Beijerinckia sp. 28-YEA-48: one gene and its partners. The protein of the gene in region 3 interacts with the protein of the main gene of each other region in a pairwise test. Links are inferred from orthologs where the notes say so. Each region holds a gene or a part of one and is shown on either strand. Other genes may lie near its edges.

Region 1 (6,837 bases), 1.5 Mb from region 3 along the record:
ACATGTGGAGCGCGCTCGGCCGCAACTATCTCGCCGACGGCGGCTTTGAATATTTCCCGGCGAAGAACGCGACATCAGCGCTCTATACGCCCGATGATTTCTACAACAGCATCATGCTGGCGATGGCCGAACTCGCCAACAATGGCGTCACCACCGTGCACAATTGGGCGCATAACGTGCGCTCCCCGGCCCATGCCGATGCTGAACTGCGCGCCCACAAGGACTCGTTGCTGCGCGCCCGCTACGCCTATGGCCATATCGACATGCTGGCGCGCGACAAGCCGCTCGATTTCACCGATATCGACCGTGTCCAGAAAGACTATTTCTCCTCCGGGACCGCGTTCGACGGGCTGGTGCATTTCGGCGTCAATCTGCGCGCCATCGGCCAGGCGACGGAAGCCACCTTCCACGAAGACGTCGGCCGCGCGATGCAACGGAAGCTGAAGATCGCTGTCCATGCGGGCCAGGCGCCGCCCAATAATTTCGATGCCGTCGACTATGAGAAGCGCGGCTATCTGGGACCGAACTTCCTCGTCTGCCACTATCTGCCGGGCTCGGACGAGGATTATGCCGCCATGGTGCGCGCCGGCTCTCCCCTCAGCTTCGCCACCCATTCCGAACATCGTCTTGGCCTGGCCGGCGATGCCCGTGAAGCCTTCATGCGCATGCGCAAGGCCGGCCTGTCGATCTCGCTGTCATGCGACGCCAGTTCGATCACCCCGCCGAACATGCTGGAGATCATGCGTTTCACTTGGAACATGGCGATCCCCTGGCGCGGCACGAAGTCGGAGAAAGACAGCTTCCTCGGTTTCAAGGAAGTCATCGAAATGGGCACAATCAACGGCGCCAAGGCGCTTGGCCTCGGCAAGGTCACGGGATCGCTGACGCCGGGCAAGCGCGCCGACATCATTCTGATCAACACCAATGACGTGAACACCGCGCCCTTAGCCAATATCGAGGCAACCGTCGTGATGTCGGCGACGCCAGCCAATGTCGACACGGTCATCGTCGACGGTAAGATCGTCAAGCGCGGCGGCAAGCTTGTCGCCTATGACGTGCCGCGCATCGTGCGGGCGGCCAAGGAATCGTCCCTGCGCATTCGTAAAAGCGCCGGCGGGCGGCTGACGCCACCGGCCTGCTGTGGCGGCTAGCAGTCCTTGTGAGCAGCAGGCGTTTTACAGCCGCCTGCTTTTTTGCTTTGCTCGACGGAGCCGGCGATCATGGGAGTTCCCGTATGGTCAGCACCGTCGCTTTGCGAAGATATTATGCCAGCCTTGTCACGGCAGGGCTCGACGGCCGTCTGACCGAAGCCTTTGCAAAGGTTCCGCGCGAACGCTTCGTCGGCCCTGGACCATGGTACGTTTCCACTGGCACGGGTTACGTCAAGACGCCTTCCGATGACTTATGCTTCCTTTATACCAATGCCGTGCTGGCCCTGCGCGCCGATCGCACCATAAACAACGGTGAACCACGCCTGCATGGTCGCTGCCTAGCGGCCCTGGAGGTCGTAGCTGGGGAACGTATTGCTCATATCGGCGCTGGAACTGGGTACTATACCGCCATCCTCGCCGAGCTCACAGGACCGACGGGATCGGTCGCGGCCTTTGAAATCGATCCTGAACTTGCAAACCGAGCGGCCATCAATCTGGCCGGCTTTCCTCATGTCACGATATATGCCCAATCGGGCACAGAACCCTTGAGCGCGAAATTCGACGTCATCTATGTCAACGCCGGCGCGACGCGGCCGTTGGATGCGTGGCTCGACGCGCTAGATGTCGGCGGGCGGCTTCTCTTTCCCCTCACGCCCGACAGACCGATCAACGGCATGATGCTCCTCGTAACGCGTCGCGCCGACAACACTTTCGACGCGCGCTTCGCGGTCGGGCCCGTCGTCTTCATCGACTGTGAAGGTGCCCGCACGGACTGGGAAGCCGAGCAACTCCATCATGCCTTCGTGCGGGGCAATGCACATCAAGTCCGTTCGCTTCAACGCGGAAGCATGCCTGGTGACACAAGCTGGTGCGCGGGCGACGGTTGGTGGCTATCCACCCGCGCCAACATTTAAAGCCTGTGCGGCAGGAATATTTCTAAATATGCTCGACCGCGACAATGCCGGGGATGGCCTTGATGGCCCCGGCGATCTGCGGCGAGACGTGAAAGCGGCCCGGCAATTTGACTTCCACCTCACTGCGGTCGCGTTCCAGCATCAGCACGAAGGAGACTTCGCCCTCGCCCTTCGTGCCGAGGCGCTGCGCCACGGAGGCGAGCGGTGAATCATCGCGCATGAAGATGCGTAGGCCCTTCTGCACCTTGCTGGCCGCCCGATCGAGCGCCTCGACCGTGGCGATGCGGGCGCGCACATCCTCGCCTTCGAGCGAGGCTTGCACGGCCACCATCACCACCGAGCCTTTTTCCAGCAGGTCGCGATATTGATTGAGCCCTTCCTGGAACAGGATCGCCTCATATTGCCCTGAGGGATCGGACAGGGTGACGATGCCCATTTTCGATCCGGACTTGGTGCGCCGCTCCTGGCGATCGAGAACGGTGGCGGCGAGGCGACCGGCCGAGGCGCCACGCTTCACCGAGCGGGCGAAGTCGACCCAGCGCTGCACTTGCAGGCGCCCCAGCACCTGCTGGTAATCGTCGAGCGGATGGCCCGACAGGAAGAAGCCGATGGCATCGAATTCGCGCCGCAGCCGCTCCGACGGCGACCAGGGCTGCGCCTTCGGCACGATGAATGACGCAGCGCTATCGCCAAACAGCGCCGACTGGCCGGCCAGCGCCTCGGCCTGGGTGCGGTTGGCCTGGGCTAGAACGGTGTCGATCGCCGCGATGGCGCGCGCCCGCTCCTTTTCGAACACGTCGAAGGCGCCGGCAGCGGCCAGGTTTTCCAGAACCTTGCGGTTGATGGCGCGCGGATCGATGCGATTGGCGAAATCGCCGAAGTCGCGGAACGGCTTGTCGCCGCGCGCGGTCACGATCGCCTGCGCCTGGCCCTCGCCGACACCCTTCACGGCCGAGAGCGCGTAGCGGATGTGCAATTCGCCATTTGCATCGCGGCGCACGGCGAAATCGGATTCCGATTCATTGATGGAAGGCGGCTCGACCTTGATGCCGAGGCGCTGCGCCTCGTTGCGGAATTCCGCCAGCTTGTCGGTGTTGGCCTTATCGAGCGTCATCGACGCCGCCAGGAACTCGACCGGGTGGTTGGCCTTGAACCAGCCTGTCTGATAGGCGATCAGCGCATAGGCGGCGGCATGGCTCTTGTTGAAGCCGTAGTCGGCGAACTTGGCCAAGAGATCGAAAATCTCGTTGGCCTTCACCTTCGAAATCTCGCGCTCGACCGCACCGCGGACGAAACGATCGCGCTGCGCGTCCATTTCGGCCTTGATCTTCTTACCCATGGCGCGACGCAGCATATCAGCTTCGCCGAGCGAATAGCCCGACAGGAGCTGGGCGATCTGCATCACCTGTTCCTGATAGATGATGACGCCGAACGTCTCCTTCAGGATCGGCTCGATCTTGGGATGGATATAGTCCGCTTCCTGCTCGCCCAACTTCACGGCGCAATAGGTCGGGATGTTCGCCATCGGACCTGGGCGATACAGCGCGACAAGCGCGATGATGTCTTCCAGCCGGTCGGCGTGCATTTCCGTCAACGCCTTGCGCATGCCGGCGCTTTCCACCTGGAACACGCCGACCGTCTCGCCCCGGCCCAGCATCTCGTAGGTTTTCTTGTCGTCGAGCGGCAGCTTGTCGATCTCGATCTCGACATCGCGCTGGCGCAAAAGCTCGACGGTGATCGCCAAGGTCGTCAGCGTCTTCAGGCCGAGAAAGTCGAATTTGACGAGCCCCGCCGGCTCGACCCATTTCATGTTGAACTGGGTGGCGGGCATGTCCGACTTCGGATCGCGATAGAGCGGCACCAGCTCGACCAGCGGCCGGTCGCCGATGACGATACCGGCGGCGTGGGTCGAGGCGTTGGAATAAAGCCCTTCGAGCTTGCGGGCGATGTCGAGCATGGTGGCGACACGCTCGTCCTCCTTCATCGCCTCCTGCAGGCGCGGCTCGGATTCGATCGCCTGTTTCAGGCTGACAGGCGCGGCCGGATTTTGCGGCACCAGTTTGGCCAGTTTATCGACTTGCCCCAGCGGCATTTCGAGCACACGGCCAACGTTGCGCATGACGCCGCGCGCCAGGAACGAGCCGAAGGTAATGATCTGCGCCACGCGATCGACGCCATAGCGCTGGCGCACATAGCGGATCACCTCGTCGCGGCGATACTGGCAGAAGTCGATGTCGAAGTCCGGCATCGAGACGCGTTCTGGATTGAGGAAGCGCTCGAACAGCAGGCCGAACCGCATCGGATCGAGATCGGTGATGGTCAGCGACCAGGCGACCAGGGAGCCTGCGCCCGAACCACGGCCGGGACCGACCGGAATACCCTGCGCCTTCGCCCATTTGATGAAGTCGGCCACGATGAGGAAGTAGCCGGGAAACTTCATCTTGATGATGACGCTGAGCTCGAACTCGAGCCGTTCCTGATAGTCGCTCTCGCCAAAGCCATCGGCCATGCCGTGCACGGCGAGCCGGCGCGCCAAGCCTTCACGCGCCTGGCGTTGCAATTCCTCGACCTCGTCGCGCTGTTCGCCGGTCTCGGTGGTGAAGCGCGGCAGAATGGGCCCGCGTGTCGTCGGCCGATAGTTACAGCGGAGCGCAATCTCGACCGAATGAGCCAGCGCTTCGGGCACATCCGCGAACACGCCGCGCATTTCGGCGCGCGTTTTGAAGCGATGATCGGCGGTGAGTTGGCGCCGGCCCGTCTGGCCTGTGGTCGTGCCGTCGGCGATGCACAGCAACGCGTCATGGGCCTCGTGATCAGACAGCGCGGCGAAATAAGGTTCGTTGGTCGCGATGAGCGGCAGCGAGCGCCGATAGGCGAAATCAAGCAGCACCGGCTCGATCCGCTTCTCCAGCGGTGTGCCGTGGCGCTGCAATTCAACATAAAACCGGCCGGCGAAAATCCGCTCCAGTTCGGCCAAGCGCTGGCCGGCGTGTTCAGCACGACCATCGCCGATGAGACTGTCGATGGCGCCGGTGGGGCCGCCACTCAACGCGATCAGGCCCTGGGCCTGGGCCGCGAGCTTTTCGATCTGCACATGCGGCAGATCGCCAGCGGAGGGATCGATCCAAGCCGCCGAGACGATGCGCATCAGATTGGCATAGCCCTCGGCATCCTGGGCGAGCACGACGACGGCGCCACGGCCTGCGCGGGGATCGTCAGCACGACTCCCGAGGTTGCGACCATCGCCGAAATCGACGGTGAGATGACAGCCGATGATCGGCTGGATGCCTTCCTTGTAGAGTTTCTCGGAAAACTCGAGCGCCCCGAACAGATTGTTCGTATCGGTGATCGCCAGCGCCGGCATGGAATCGGCCTTGGCGAAATCGATCAATTTCGGGATCGTCAGCGCGCCTTCGCGCAAGGAAAAAGAGGTGTGCACGTGCAGGTGCACAAAACCCACTTTATCGACGATCCGCTGCATGTTCTCAGGCTGCATATTCGACGGCAATCCAGATATTTCGCGACTCACATCCCCCTTCTGGGAGACCGCGCGCATGATCAAGGAAGCCCGCGGCCGCGTCGAGCAGGAAGGGGACGTCCCTCCCGCCATCAACAGCGGCGTTTGCACTCACACGAGCGGCGCCCCGGCGCGGGTCAGAAGCAGGATCAAGGCGACGAAGGCGCCGAGGGCTGCAAGCTCGAATGTGTCGTTCAGAAAGGTGCGCATGACAATGTCCTTTTCCCGTTTCGATCACTGTAAGTTCATTATTTGTTCTCATTCTTGTAAATGCAACCCGTGAAATACGCCGGGACTGTTTCAGGGAAATTTATGGTTAATCAATACTTAAGCCGGCTGCTGGCTGAAACCGGCTGCGAGGCGCGGCCAGACAGGCCTATTCCAGCTCGACGAGCAGCCCGTCACGCAAGGTGACGCGACGGTCCATGCGGCTCGCCAGTTCCATATTGTGGGTGGCGACCAGGGCCGCGAGACCCGACGCGCGAACGATCTCGGTGAGAGCACCGAACACCAGATCGGCGGTGCGCGGATCGAGATTGCCGGTGGGTTCGTCGGCAAGCAGGATACGCGGCGTATTGGCGACGGCGCGCGCGATGGCAACGCGCTGCTGCTCACCGCCCGACAATGTTCCTGGCCGATGCTCCAGACGCTTACCAAGACCGAGGAAGGTGAGAATCTCAGTGGCGCGGCTGCGCGCTTCGGCCCGATCAAGACCGCGGATCATCTGCGGCAGCATGACGTTCTCAAGCGCCGAGAACTCCGGCAGCAGATGATGGAACTGATAGACGAAGCCAATCTCGACCCGGCGCAACGCCGTGCGCTCGGCATCGCCCATATGGGCTGTCGGCAGACCACCGACATAGATCTCGCCGGCATCGGGATGTTCGAGCAGACCCGCCAGATGCAACAGCGTCGATTTGCCGGCGCCCGACGGCGCGATCAGCGCCACCGACTGGCCGGGCCAGAGACCCAGATCCGCGCCACGCAGAATATCCAGGGTTCCCTCCCCCTGGACGTAGCGGCGTTCAACCTTGTGTAATTGCAGGGCGGGCGCAACGGTCACGGCATCACTCGTAGCGCAGCGCTTCAACAGGGTCCGTCTTGGCAGCGCTCCAAGACGGCAGGATCGTCGCCAGCAAAGACAGGCTGAGCGACAAGGTGACGATGGTGATCACGTCCGACGGCACGACGACCGAGGGCAGACGGCTTAAGAAATAATAGGTCGGGTCGAACAGGTTGAGGTTGAACACAGCGT
Region 2 (5,753 bases), 730 kb from region 3 along the record:
ATCGAACATGTCTATCCCTTGATCCGCAATCGCGCGCAGCTCGATCGCGCTATGTCCGAATTGTCGGTCTCGCCGGGTATCGTTCTTTATACGTTGGTCGATGCGGAACTATCGGCGGAAGTGGAACGGGTTTGTGCGGAGACTGGCAGCCCTGCGTTGAACGTGCTGCAGCCGGTGTTGAATCTGTTTCAATCTTATCTTGGTACCGCGTCGACATCGCGCCCCGGCGCCCAGCACATGCTGAATGCAGAATATTTCAAACGCATCGATGCGCTGAACTTCACCATGATGCATGACGATGGCCAGTTGCCGGAAAATCTTGAAGACGCCGATGTCATCCTGCTCGGCGTCAGCCGCACATCGAAAACGCCAACCAGCATCTATCTCGCCAATCGCGGCATCAAGACCGCCAATATTCCATTGGTTCCCCATGTGCCACCGCCCCATGCGCTGACGGAAGTTCGCAATCCTCTCATCGTCGGTCTTCTCGCCTCGCCGGAGCGTATCGTTCAAATTCGCCAGAACCGCTTGCTGACGCTCAATGCCGATCAGGAAACGCCCTATGTCGATCGCATGGCGGTGGCTGAGGAAATCACCAACAGCCGTCGGTTGTTTCAGCAGAACGGCTGGCCGACCATCGATGTCACCCGTCGCTCGATCGAGGAGACCGCTGCTGCGATCATCGATCTCTATCGCGAGCACCGCCTGAAATTCATTGCCGAGTCATAACAGCAAGATGGCTTCCTCCCTGTGGCAAGCGGAACAGCCATTGGTGCTGGCTTCAGGCAGTGCCTCACGCGGTAAAATCCTGCGCGAGGCCATGCTGCCATTCGAGGTGGCTTTGCCGCAGGTTGATGAGCGGGCCCTGGAGGCCGCGATCGACACCGGTACCAATCGTCCCTCGCGTATAGCCGCCGCGCTGGCGCGCGAAAAGGCCTGTGACGTATCGCGCCGCTTGCCGGGACGTCTGGTGCTGGGTGGCGATCAGCTTCTCGCCGTCGGTGATGACATTGTTCATAAAGCCGCCGATTTAGCCGGAGCGCGGGCGACCCTGCGGGGTCTTGCGGGCGGGACCCACCGTCTGCATTGCGCTGCTTGTTTCGTGCGTGACGAGAAAGTGGTGTTCGAAACCCTGTCGATCGCCGACATGACCATGCACACTCTCTCAGAGGCGTTCATCGACCGCTATCTCAAGGATGTCGGTGCGGAGGTTCTGGGCTCGGTCGGCTGCTATCACATCGAAGGCGCCGGCGTTCATCTGTTCGCTGCGATCGCCGGCGATCACTGGACGATTCGCGGCCTGCCGCTCATGCCTTTGCTCGCCTTCCTGCGGGAAAGTGGTTATCTGTGCCGATGAAGGGACGCCAGATGATCGTCATCGGACTGACTGGCTCGATCGGCATGGGAAAATCCACGACCGCGCAGATGTTTCGCGATCGCGGCGTTCCTGTGCATGATTCCGACAGCGCCGTGCATGAACTCTATCAGGGTACGGCCGCGCCGCTGATCGAGGCGGCGTTTCCCGGCACCGTCGTCGACGGCATTGTCGATCGGCAAAAGCTCGGTGCCGCCGTGCTCAACCGGCCTGAAGCGATGAAGCAACTCGAAGCCCTTATCCATCCGCTGGTCGGCGCCCATCGCGATGCTTTCCTCGCCCGCTGCCGCGCCCAGCGCACACCCGTCGTCGTCCTGGATATTCCGCTTCTGATCGAAATCGGTGGTGAGCGCAGCGTCGATATGGTCGTCGTCGTCAGCGCCAGTGCGGAGGTCCAGAAGGCGCGCGTCCTGGCGCGGCCAGGCATGAGCGACGAAAAATTCAGTGCAATTCTCGCCCGGCAGACTCCTGACGCAATCAAGCGCGCCAAAGCTCATTATATTGTCGATACCGGCCATGGATTCGCCCATGCGGCGCGGCAGGTCGATGATCTGCTGTCTGCGATCGCAGGACGCTGAATTATTGCCGTTGAACTATATATTGAGTGTTTGAAGAGGATAACGAGTGTCGCTGCGCGAAATCGTTCTCGATACGGAAACCACGGGCCTTGATCCCAACAGCGGCGACCGACTGGTCGAAATCGGCTGCGTCGAACTGATCAATCTCATTCCAAGCGGACAGACGTTTCACGTCTATCTCGATCCCGAACGCGACATGCCGGAGGAAGCCTTTCGCATTCACGGCCTGTCGGCCGAATTTCTGAAGGGCAAACCGAAATTCGCTGATGTCGCCGACCAGTTTATTGAGTTCATCGCCGGCGATCAGCTGATCATTCACAACGCCGAATTCGATATCAAATTTCTCAATGCTGAGCTGGGGCGCACGCAGCGCACGCTGCTCAAGATGGACCGGGTGACGAACACCCTCGCCTTAGCGCGGCGCAAACATCCAGGCGCCTCGAATTCTCTCGACGCGCTCTGCTCCCGTTATCGCATCGACAATTCACGCCGCACCAAACATGGCGCCTTGCTCGATTCGGAAATTCTCGCCGAGGTCTATGCGGAGCTCTTGGGTGGCCGTCAGTCGCATTTCGTGCTGGCCGAATCCCAGTCCACCGCCGTCGATCAAGTGGTGGGCGATTTCTTGAAAAAGCGCGAAACCGCGTTGGCGCCAACCGTCAGCGTCGAAGAGCTTGCCGCACACAGCAAGCTGCTCGAGAAGCTCGGCGAAAAGGCGATCTGGCAACGCTATTTCTAAACAATAAAAAAGCTGGCTCTGACCGTGTCAGAACCAGCTTCGATGATTTGGAATGACGGACCGTGGTTACGCGGTCGCGCCAGCTGCCTGCAGCTGTTCCATGCGCTGCCGATAGAGGGCAACGAAATCGATCGGATCGAGCAGCAGCGGCGGGAAGCCACCATTGCGCACCGCGTCGGCGACGATCTGCCGGGCGAAGGGGAACAGCAGCCGCGGGCATTCGATCCACACGACCGGATGGATTTCGTTCTCGGGAATGTGCTGCAGCTTGAACACGCCACCATAGGTGAGTTCAAACTTGAACAGGACATTGGCGCCTTCGCCGGCCGAGCCTTCGAGCATCAGATTGACGTCGAAATCGGTCTCGTTGATCTGGTTGGCGTTGACATTGACCTGGATGGAAATGTTCGGCGGCTCGCCCTGCGGGGCCAGCGAACGCGGCGCGTTCGGGTTTTCGAACGACAAATCCTTCGTGTATTGGACCAGCACGTTGAGCTGCGGCAAAGCGCCGCCGTTTGCTCCGTTCGCCGCGCCGTTCGACCCATTCTCCGCCATTGCTAAACCCTTGTCCGGTCGTGTCGTCGGACAGCCAATGGGCTGCCTTCAATTATCGCGACGCCGCCTAGCATGATTGCCGGGCCGGGACAAATGCGATCCCGCAAAAGCCATCAGGGCTGGCTGTTGCGGTTCGACGACCATTCCTCCGGCCGCAGGTCGGTGATCCCGTCATTGGCTTCGCGGATCGGCGAAGAGACCGGGCTGAAACGCGCCGGCAGCAGTTTCAGGCCCCAGCTGGCGCCGATCAGCAGCAGGCCGATGAAATCGGTGAGGAAACCCGGCAGAATCAGCAAGATTGCGCCGGCGATCAGCAAGCCGCCCGAAAACAGGCCGTTGAAAGAGAGCTGGACGATCCGCCCGCCCGCGCCGGCGAACACCTCGCCCATATTCCTGCCAAGCTTAGCCAGGACCAAAAATCCGAGCATCAGCGAGCCAAAACCGATGCCAAGAGCGGCGCCAAAGCCCCATGCGTCGATTACGACCACATAAGTCGCAATTTCTGCAAGAAACAGCAAAATAAAGGACAGAGTTCCTAGCGAAAATCCGCGCATGCTGCTTTGTTCGCATCCTTCATCTGGTTAGAAAGCCATTTGACGCCAATATAGGGTGGGCGCGGCGAAATTTTATGGTTGCGCAACACAAGACCCGGCAAGATAACGAGCCAGGGCCTGTGGTCAAAGGCGTAAGAGACTAGGAAACAGGTCGGTATGCAGGACTCGTTTGATGTAACAACCATTGTTTTCGCGCTTCTGGCCATTTTCGTGGTCTGGAAGCTGCGATCCGTGCTTGGGACGCGACCGGGTCCGGAAAAGCCCCGGCCCGAGCGGTCGCCAGCGCCCAATGGCGCGGCCCCCGGCCGTAATGGCAATGATGGCGTCGTCGTGCGCCTGCCGGGAGCGGCTAATGATGCCGGCGCGCCGACAACGGCCGCGGTGGCCGAATCCCGCGATCGCTGGACCGATGTGGCCGAGCCTGGCTCCAAGGTTTGGCTTGGCCTTGACCAGATCGTCGCTGTCGACCCGAGTTTCGACGGCAAGGGTTTCATCACCGGCGCCAAGTCCGCCTATGAAATGATCATCACGGCCTTTGCCTCGGGCGACCGCCAGGCCCTGCGTGGACTGCTCGCCAAAGAGGTGTTCGACAGCTTCGCCCAGGCAATCACCGATCGCGAAGCGCGTGGCGAAAAGGTCGAGACCACCTTTGTGTCCATCGACAAGGCGCAGATGACCGATGCGATCCTGCGCGGCAAGGTGGCGCAGATCACCATGCGCTTCGTCAGCAAGCTCATCACTGCGACTCGCGACCGGAACGGCACTGTCATCGATGGCGATGCGGAACATGTGTCCGATCTTGTCGACGTCTGGACCTTCGAGCGCGATACCAGCGCGCGCGATCCAAACTGGCGCCTGGTGATTGTCGCCGACGGCGATCGTTGAGGCGTCGGCCGAGAGCCGGCCGGATAAAACCGGCCGGAGCGGAACCGATCATAGATCGGTAGGGTTAGGCGTTGTATTTTCTGTCATGGTGATCGCCATGGCCCCTGTCTCCTCTCTCTCCGCTGAAAGCTTCCCGCCGCCCGAACTGGCGGCGCGCGCCCGCTTGCAAGAGATTTCCTTCGAGCGCCTGCCAGGTTTTGCCGGCGATGATCACCTTGCTGCCTGGACGACGCTGCGCAAATCCTGCGAACGTCTCAATGAGGCCGCTCCGTCGATCCGCATCGGCCAGGTGCCGAGTTCGACGTTTCAAGCTTTCTGCTCTGTCGCGCTGACAGCTGCCCCGCGAGATGCGCATGCGGCACGCGCTTTGATCGAACGCTATTTCGCGCCGTGGCGCATCGAGCCGATCCCCGGCGCCAATCCTTACGATCGCGGCTTTCTCACCGGCTATTACGAACCGGAAGTGGCAGGCAGCCTCGAACGTAGCGCCGACTTTCAAGAGCCGATTCTGTCCCTGCCCGATGACATCGCTTATACGTCGTCGATCAGCAGCCAGCCGGTGCTGCCGAGCCGCGCCGAGATCGACAAGGGCGCGCTCGCCACGCGCACCCGCCCTGTCGTTTGGGTGCGTGACGGCATCGAAGCCTTCATGATTCACGTGCAGGGATCGGCACGCGTTCGCTTGCCCGGTGGGCGCTTGCTGCGTCTCGCCTATGCCGGGCGCAATGGCCATCCTTATACCTCGATCGGCAAGCTCCTCGTTGATGGCGGACAGATCGCGGTCGCCGACATGTCGCTGGCGCGATTGAAGCAATGGGTGCGCGACAACGGCCAGGGCGAAGGCGAGCCGGGTCGAAAGCTGCTGCAGAGCAATCGCTCCTATGTCTTCTATAAAGCGCTCGACAATCTCAAAGAAGAACAGGGACCCGTCGGCGGCGAAGGGGTCGAACTCACGCCGCTGCGATCGATCGCGGTTGATCGCAGCCTATGGCACTATGGTCTGCCGTTCTGGATCGATGCGGATCTGCCCGATGCGTTGGGTCGCACCAAACCATTTCGCCGGTTGA
Region 3 (5,644 bases):
GATTTCGCAGACAAGCGGCCACGGCGATTTCCGCTTTCCTTACGAAGTACCGGCGCAGCCTAACGGTCCACTCAGCCGGGGCGAAGCGGTCGGCGGCGGCATGATCGCCGATGGCGTCGATGCCGTCTTGAAGCGGGTGCGCGAACAATTGATGCTCGGGGCCAGCCAGATCAAGCTCGCCGCCGGCGGCGGTGTTGCCTCAAATTTCGATCCGATCGACGTCAGCCAATACACGGAAGCCGAGTTCCGCGCAGCGGTCGACGCGGCCGAGAACTGGGGCACTTATGTCACGGTGCATGCCTATACGCCGCGCGCCATTCAGACTGCCATTCGCGGCGGCGTGCGCTGCATCGATCATGGCCAGCTCATGGACGAAGAGACGGCGAAGATCATGGCCGACAAGGGCATCTGGTTCTCTTCCCAGGCGTTCATCGAAAATGAATACGCCAATCCCTATCCGGAAGGCTCGGCCAATCGCGCCAAGCAGATGACCATGTTCGCGGGCACCGACACCGCTTATGGCCTCGCTAAGAAATATAAGCTCAAGACCGCCTGGGGTACCGATATTCTCTTCGAGCCGTCGATGACGAAGAATCAGGGCGCAATCCTGACGACGATGTCGCGCTGGTACTCCAACGACGAAGTCTTGCAGATGGCGACGAGCGGTAACGCCAATCTTCTGGCCATGTCGGGACCGCGTAACCCCTACCCCGGCAAGATCGGTGTCATCGAAGCCGGTGCTTATGCGGACATCCTGCTCGTCGATGGCGATCCGATCGCCGATATCAAGCTCCTCGCCGATCCCGAAAAGAACCTGAAGCTTATCATGAAAGATGGTCGGATCTACAAGAATACTCTGACCTAAACGCCGGCCTTATGAGGCCCCGCTTGCTATCCTGGCAGCGGGACCTTGAATCGCGCACTCAGAAACTCGTGCGCTGGCGGATGGCGGCCGAGAGCGTGCCTTCGTCGAGATAGTCGAGCTCGCCGCCGACGGGCACGCCATGGGCGAGGCGGGTCAGCTTGACGTTGGTGTGGGAGAGGACGTCAGTGATGTAATGAGCGGTCGTCTGGCCATCGACCGTGGCATTGACCGCCAGGATCACCTCGGTGACGCCGCCACCGGCGACGCGTTCGACCAGCATGCCGATGTTGAGATCTTCAGGCCCGATGCCATCGAGCGGCGACAGGGTGCCGCCGAGCACATGATAGCGTGAACGCACCGCGCCCGAGCGCTCCAACGCCCACAGATCGGAGACGGTCTCGACGACGACGATGGTTGTGGGGTCGCGACGCGGATCGGCGCAGATGGTGCACGGATCGATCGTGTCGACATTGCCGCAGGACGAACAGGTGCGCACGCGCTGATGGGCGACCTGCATGGCGTCCGCCAGCGGCCCAAGCAATTCCTCGCGCTTGCGGATCAGATGCAGCGCGGCGCGACGGGCCGAGCGCGGACCCAGGCCCGGCAGACGCGCCAGAAGCTGAATCAGACGTTCGATCTCCGGCCCGGCGACCCGCTCGGCCATGACTAGAACGGCAGTTTCATGCCGGGCGGCAGCGGCAGTCCGGCCGTCACCGATTTCATCTTCTCTTCCATGGTGCGCTCGGCTTTCTTGCGCGCATCCTCATGGGCGGCGAGGATCAGATCCTCGACGATTTCCTTCTCGTCGGCCTTGAGCAGGGACGCATCGACGGAAATGCCCTTCATGGCGCCCTTGGCGGTGAGGGTGACTTTCACCAACCCGCCGCCCGACTGTCCTTCAACCTCGATGCGCTCGAGCTCGGCCTGCATGTCTTGCATGCGGCTCTGCATCTCTTGCGCCTGTTTCATCAGTCCCATGATGTCTTTCATGGCTTATCCTTTAAAGATCATCTTCGGTGTAGCTGTCGTCAGTATAGCCGATTTCATCGTCGCTCGGCCCGGCAAGCAGCATCGGCTCGGGCGGCGGCAAGGCGTCCTCGGCCGATTTCACCCCGACGATTTCGGCGCCGGGAAAACGTTCGAGCACGCTGCGCACCAGGGGATCGGCGCGCACGCCAACCAGAAGATCCTGTTTGCGCGCGTCGCGCTGCTCAAGAATAGTTGGCGCGCCTTCGGCCGAAACCACCACCGCCATCCAGCGCTGGCCGGTCCAATCCTGCAGTTTGCGCGACAGGGTGGCGGCAAGCTGCGCCGAAGCGCCCGGCGCCAAAGCGAATTCGATCGAGCCTTGCTCGAAACGCACCAGGCGCACGTCGCGCTCGAGCGCCATTTTGAGCTGGATGTCGCGGTTGATCTGGGCCAGCGCCACCACGTCCTCGAAACGGGCGAGCTGCACGCGCGGTGCGGTGCTCGCCTGAACCTGAACGCGCGGCGCCGGCGACGATGTGGCCAACATCGGTCGTGCGCCGCCAGCGACGGCCACGGCGCCACCGCCGCCACCACCACCGTTACTGACCATGGCGCGAGATGGGGCCGGACCTTCATTGGGGCTGTCGGCCAGCCGGCGCAGCACATCCTCGGGGCTCGGCAGATCGGTCGCGTAAGCTAGGCGAACCAGAACCATGTCGGCGGCGGCCAGGGGGCGCGGCGACGACTTGAGATCCATGATCCCCTTGGAAATGATCTGCCAGGCGCGGGTGAGCACGCCGATGCTGAGCGTGTCGGCGAACTCGCGGCCACGGGTGCGCTCGTCCTGGCCGATCGAGGCGTCGAGCCGCGACTCCGGCGCCAGCTTCAGCCGGGTGACGAAATGGATGAATTCGGCCAGGTCGGTCAGCACCAGCGCCGGATCGGCGCCCTGGTCGTAGAGTTCCTTCAGGCCGTCGAGAGCGACGGCGATGTCGCCTTTCATCACCGCCTGGAACAGGTCGATGATGCGGCCGCGATCGCCGGTGCCGAGCATGGTGCGGATGCTCTGGGCGCTGATCGGCTCGCCGGCGGCGGCGTGCGCAATGGCCTGGTCGAGCAGCGACAGGGAATCGCGCACCGAGCCTTCGGCGGCGCGGGCGATGAGAGACAGCGCCCGTTCGTCGATATCGACCTTCTCGCTCGTGCAGAGCTTGCCGAGATGGCCGATCAGTACATCCGATTCGACGCGGCGCAGATCGAAGCGCTGACAACGCGAGCGCACTGTCACCGGCACTTTCTCGCTTTCCGTCGTCGCGAACAGAAACTTCACATGCTCCGGCGGCTCTTCGAGCGTCTTCAACAGCGCGTTGAAAGCCGACTTCGACAGCATGTGCACTTCGTCGATGATATAGACTTTGTAGCGCGCCATCACCGGGCGATAGCGGGCGCCCTCGATGATTTCGCGCACGTCGTCGACGCCAGTGTGCGAGGCGGCGTCCATCTCGATGACGTCGACATGGCGCGATTCGATGATCGCCTGGCAGTGGGCGCCGAGCTCCGGCATGTCGATTGACGGGCGGTCGATGGCCGGATGACCGTCCTTGGCGGGCAGTTCGTAGTTGAAGGCCCGCGCCAGGATACGCGCCGTCGTCGTCTTGCCGACACCGCGCACGCCGGTCAGCAGATAGGCCTGATGAATGCGGTTGAGTTTGAAGGCATTGGTCAGGGTGCGAACCATCGCCTCCTGGCCGATCAGATCGTCGAAGCTCGACGGCCGGTATTTGCGAGCCAGCACCCGATAGGCCCCCGTGGGGCCTGCGGCCGGCGCTGCACCAAGATCAAGGCCAAGCCCTGGGCCAAGATCAAGCCCGAGGCCCGGTTCGTCCGCCGTGGACGCTCCCGATGTCTGTTCGTCGCGCCCGTCGCTCATGAGCCTCGCTACCCGATCCCGCCGCCAGGCGGGCGGAACAGGCCTGTTTCGGAGCCCTGCTCCGCCGAAACGGCCGGATTATCCGGAATGTAATGTCATAGCGCTTTGCGGTTTGACATCATCAAACGCCACAAAGACGCGTCAAAACAATAACTAAAAGCAAAAATGCGCTTCTTCGAAACGCATTTTGCTTGAGTAGGAGGCTGGACAGAGACCCGCCCGATCTCGTTAGGGCTGCTTCCTTCCGGACCTGACCCGGTTGGCGAGTGGAACGTCCACCGCCAACCTCCCGGCCCTTATTTGGCAGGGCGAGCCCGGTTTCGCAAGCCGCCAGAACAAGGAATCCCAGGTTCCGTCTCGGCACCGCGCGCTTGGGTCACATCTGGCCAGTTTCTGGTCAAGCTTTGAGGCAAGTTTCGATTGCCGCCACCGGGGTGGCGGGTGAAACTGCCACGATAGAATCGCGAGCGCTTTTTCGTATGCAAAATCATATCTCCGCCGGGGAATTGTCCGCCGCCACCGGCTATGCCTTCAACCCCATCGACCGCCTGTCCGAACGCCGCGATGAACCGGGCCTTTTCGACAGCTTTTTCGACGATCCCACCAGCCGTTTTGTCGTCATCGGCCGTGACCGGCCGGTGCTGAAAAGCCAGGACGGCACGCTTGACCCGCTGCACACCCGGGCCGAGGCCCTGGCGATCGGCCCGGCGCGAGAAACCGTGCTGCTTGGTAAGGAAGGCGAGCGCGCCCTTTTCGCCCTAATGATCGACGACAGCGCCATCACGATCGAGGAAACGGTGAGCGCCAGCGGGCTCATCGACACCCGCCGGCAGATCATTCCCGGCCGGCCCGACCTGGTGGTGCGCGACCTGCGCTCCGTCGCCACCGAGGGCCTGCTGCCCACAGCCCAAGTCGGCTATCTCGGCCAGGCCAAGAGCGTCATGTATTGGCATGCCCACCATCGCTTCTGCAGCAATTGCGGCGCGCCCTCCCATGTGGTCGGCGCCGGCTGGCGGCGTGAATGCCCCACCTGCGGCGCGCAGCATTTTCCGCGCACCGATCCGGTGGTGATCATGCTGGCGGTGAGCGGTGACGACTGCCTGCTCGGCCGTTCCGGCCGCTTCGGCAAGGGCATGTATTCGGCGCTCGCCGGCTTTCTCGAGCCCGGCGAGACGATCGAGGATGCGGTGCGCCGGGAAATCCTGGAGGAATCGGGCATCCGAATCGGCCGCGTCGCCTATATCGCCTCGCAGCCCTGGCCCTTCCCCTCCTCGCTGATGATCGGCTGCGTGGCGCAGGCGCTCAATCGCGACATCGTCGTCGACCAGACCGAGCTGGAGGATTGCCGCTGGTTCACCCGACAGGATGTCGATTTGATGCTCCGGCGCAGCCACCCCGACGGCTTTGAAGCGCCCCACCCGATCGCCATCGCCCATCACCTGCTGCGCGCCTGGCACGAAGGCAAAACGCCGGCCGTCTAAGCAAAGCCGCGCAACGCCAGTCGCCCACTGTCACATAACCGCAGTGCGAATATGTTCTTGGGGCCGTAGTGATCCTCGGAAAGTCCGGGTGGAGAACTGCGGATGGCGCTCTCTTTCGTCGATGCCGGGCATCCGGCGGCGCGCAAACGTCGGCCTCGGCCGCAAATTCAGGCAGCCGATCGCACCGATCCGCTGCGCCTGCTCTTGGTGACCGACGCCTGGTCGCCACAGATCAATGGCGTTTCGCGCACTTATGAATGGCTATCACGGACGCTACCGGAGCTGGGCGTCGATCTGCATCTACTGACGCCGCAGGGCTATCGGTCGGTCCCGATGCCGTCCTACCCCGCCATCCGCCTGGCCCTGCCGCCGCCGCGCAGCGTGCCGCACCGCATCGCC

Evidence for each region.
Region 1: the proteins of BLW50_RS17810 (region 3) and dnaE interact in binary tests that used the Escherichia coli proteins (3 or more experiments, as listed by UniProt). The link is inferred for Beijerinckia sp. 28-YEA-48 from one-to-one orthologs.
Region 2: the proteins of BLW50_RS17810 (region 3) and dnaQ interact in binary tests that used the Escherichia coli proteins (3 or more experiments, as listed by UniProt). The link is inferred for Beijerinckia sp. 28-YEA-48 from one-to-one orthologs.

The regions. Positions count from the first base shown.
Region 1 is NZ_FNSI01000001.1:2,279,764-2,286,600, forward strand. What follows is about bases 1,888-5,961. They hold dnaE (DNA polymerase III subunit alpha), read right to left. Parts: upstream 5,562-5,961; coding sequence 2,088-5,561; downstream 1,888-2,087. Other genes in these bases: BLW50_RS10785 (protein-L-isoaspartate O-methyltransferase family protein), read left to right, coding at 1,888-2,065; BLW50_RS10795 (ABC transporter ATP-binding protein), read right to left, coding at 5,959-5,961. In the rest of the region: BLW50_RS10780 (amidohydrolase family protein), read left to right, coding at 1-1,151; more of BLW50_RS10785, read left to right, coding at 1,235-1,887; more of BLW50_RS10795, read right to left, coding at 5,962-6,645; BLW50_RS10800 (lipoprotein-releasing ABC transporter permease subunit), read right to left, coding at 6,650-6,837. UniProt on the Escherichia coli protein: DNA polymerase III is a complex, multichain enzyme responsible for most of the replicative synthesis in bacteria. This DNA polymerase also exhibits 3' to 5' exonuclease activity. The alpha chain is the DNA polymerase catalytic subunit.
Region 2 is NZ_FNSI01000001.1:4,511,474-4,517,226, reverse strand. What follows is about bases 859-3,848. They hold dnaQ (DNA polymerase III subunit epsilon), read left to right. Parts: upstream 859-2,005; coding sequence 2,006-2,692; downstream 2,693-3,848. Other genes in these bases: BLW50_RS21195 (FxsA family protein), read right to left, coding at 3,361-3,801; secB (protein-export chaperone SecB), read right to left, coding at 2,759-3,247; coaE (dephospho-CoA kinase), read left to right, coding at 1,369-1,953; BLW50_RS21215 (Maf family protein), read left to right, coding at 859-1,357. In the rest of the region: BLW50_RS21220 (pyruvate, water dikinase regulatory protein), read left to right, coding at 1-729; more of BLW50_RS21215, read left to right, coding at 737-858; BLW50_RS21190 (Tim44/TimA family putative adaptor protein), read left to right, coding at 3,958-4,686; BLW50_RS21185 (murein transglycosylase A), read left to right, coding at 4,784-5,753. UniProt on the Escherichia coli protein: DNA polymerase III is a complex, multichain enzyme responsible for most of the replicative synthesis in bacteria. The epsilon subunit contain the editing function and is a proofreading 3'-5' exonuclease.
Region 3 is NZ_FNSI01000001.1:3,786,805-3,792,448, forward strand. Bases 1,316-4,196 are described here. They hold BLW50_RS17810 (DNA polymerase III subunit gamma/tau), read right to left. Parts: upstream 3,765-4,196; coding sequence 1,866-3,764; downstream 1,316-1,865. Other genes in these bases: recR (recombination mediator RecR), read right to left, coding at 1,316-1,529; BLW50_RS17805 (YbaB/EbfC family nucleoid-associated protein), read right to left, coding at 1,532-1,855. Outside these bases: BLW50_RS17795 (metal-dependent hydrolase family protein), read left to right, coding at 1-865; more of recR, read right to left, coding at 924-1,315; nudC (NAD(+) diphosphatase), read left to right, coding at 4,244-5,245; BLW50_RS17825 (glycosyltransferase family 4 protein), read left to right, coding at 5,348-5,644. UniProt on the Escherichia coli protein: Part of the beta sliding clamp loading complex, which hydrolyzes ATP to load the beta clamp onto primed DNA to form the DNA replication pre-initiation complex.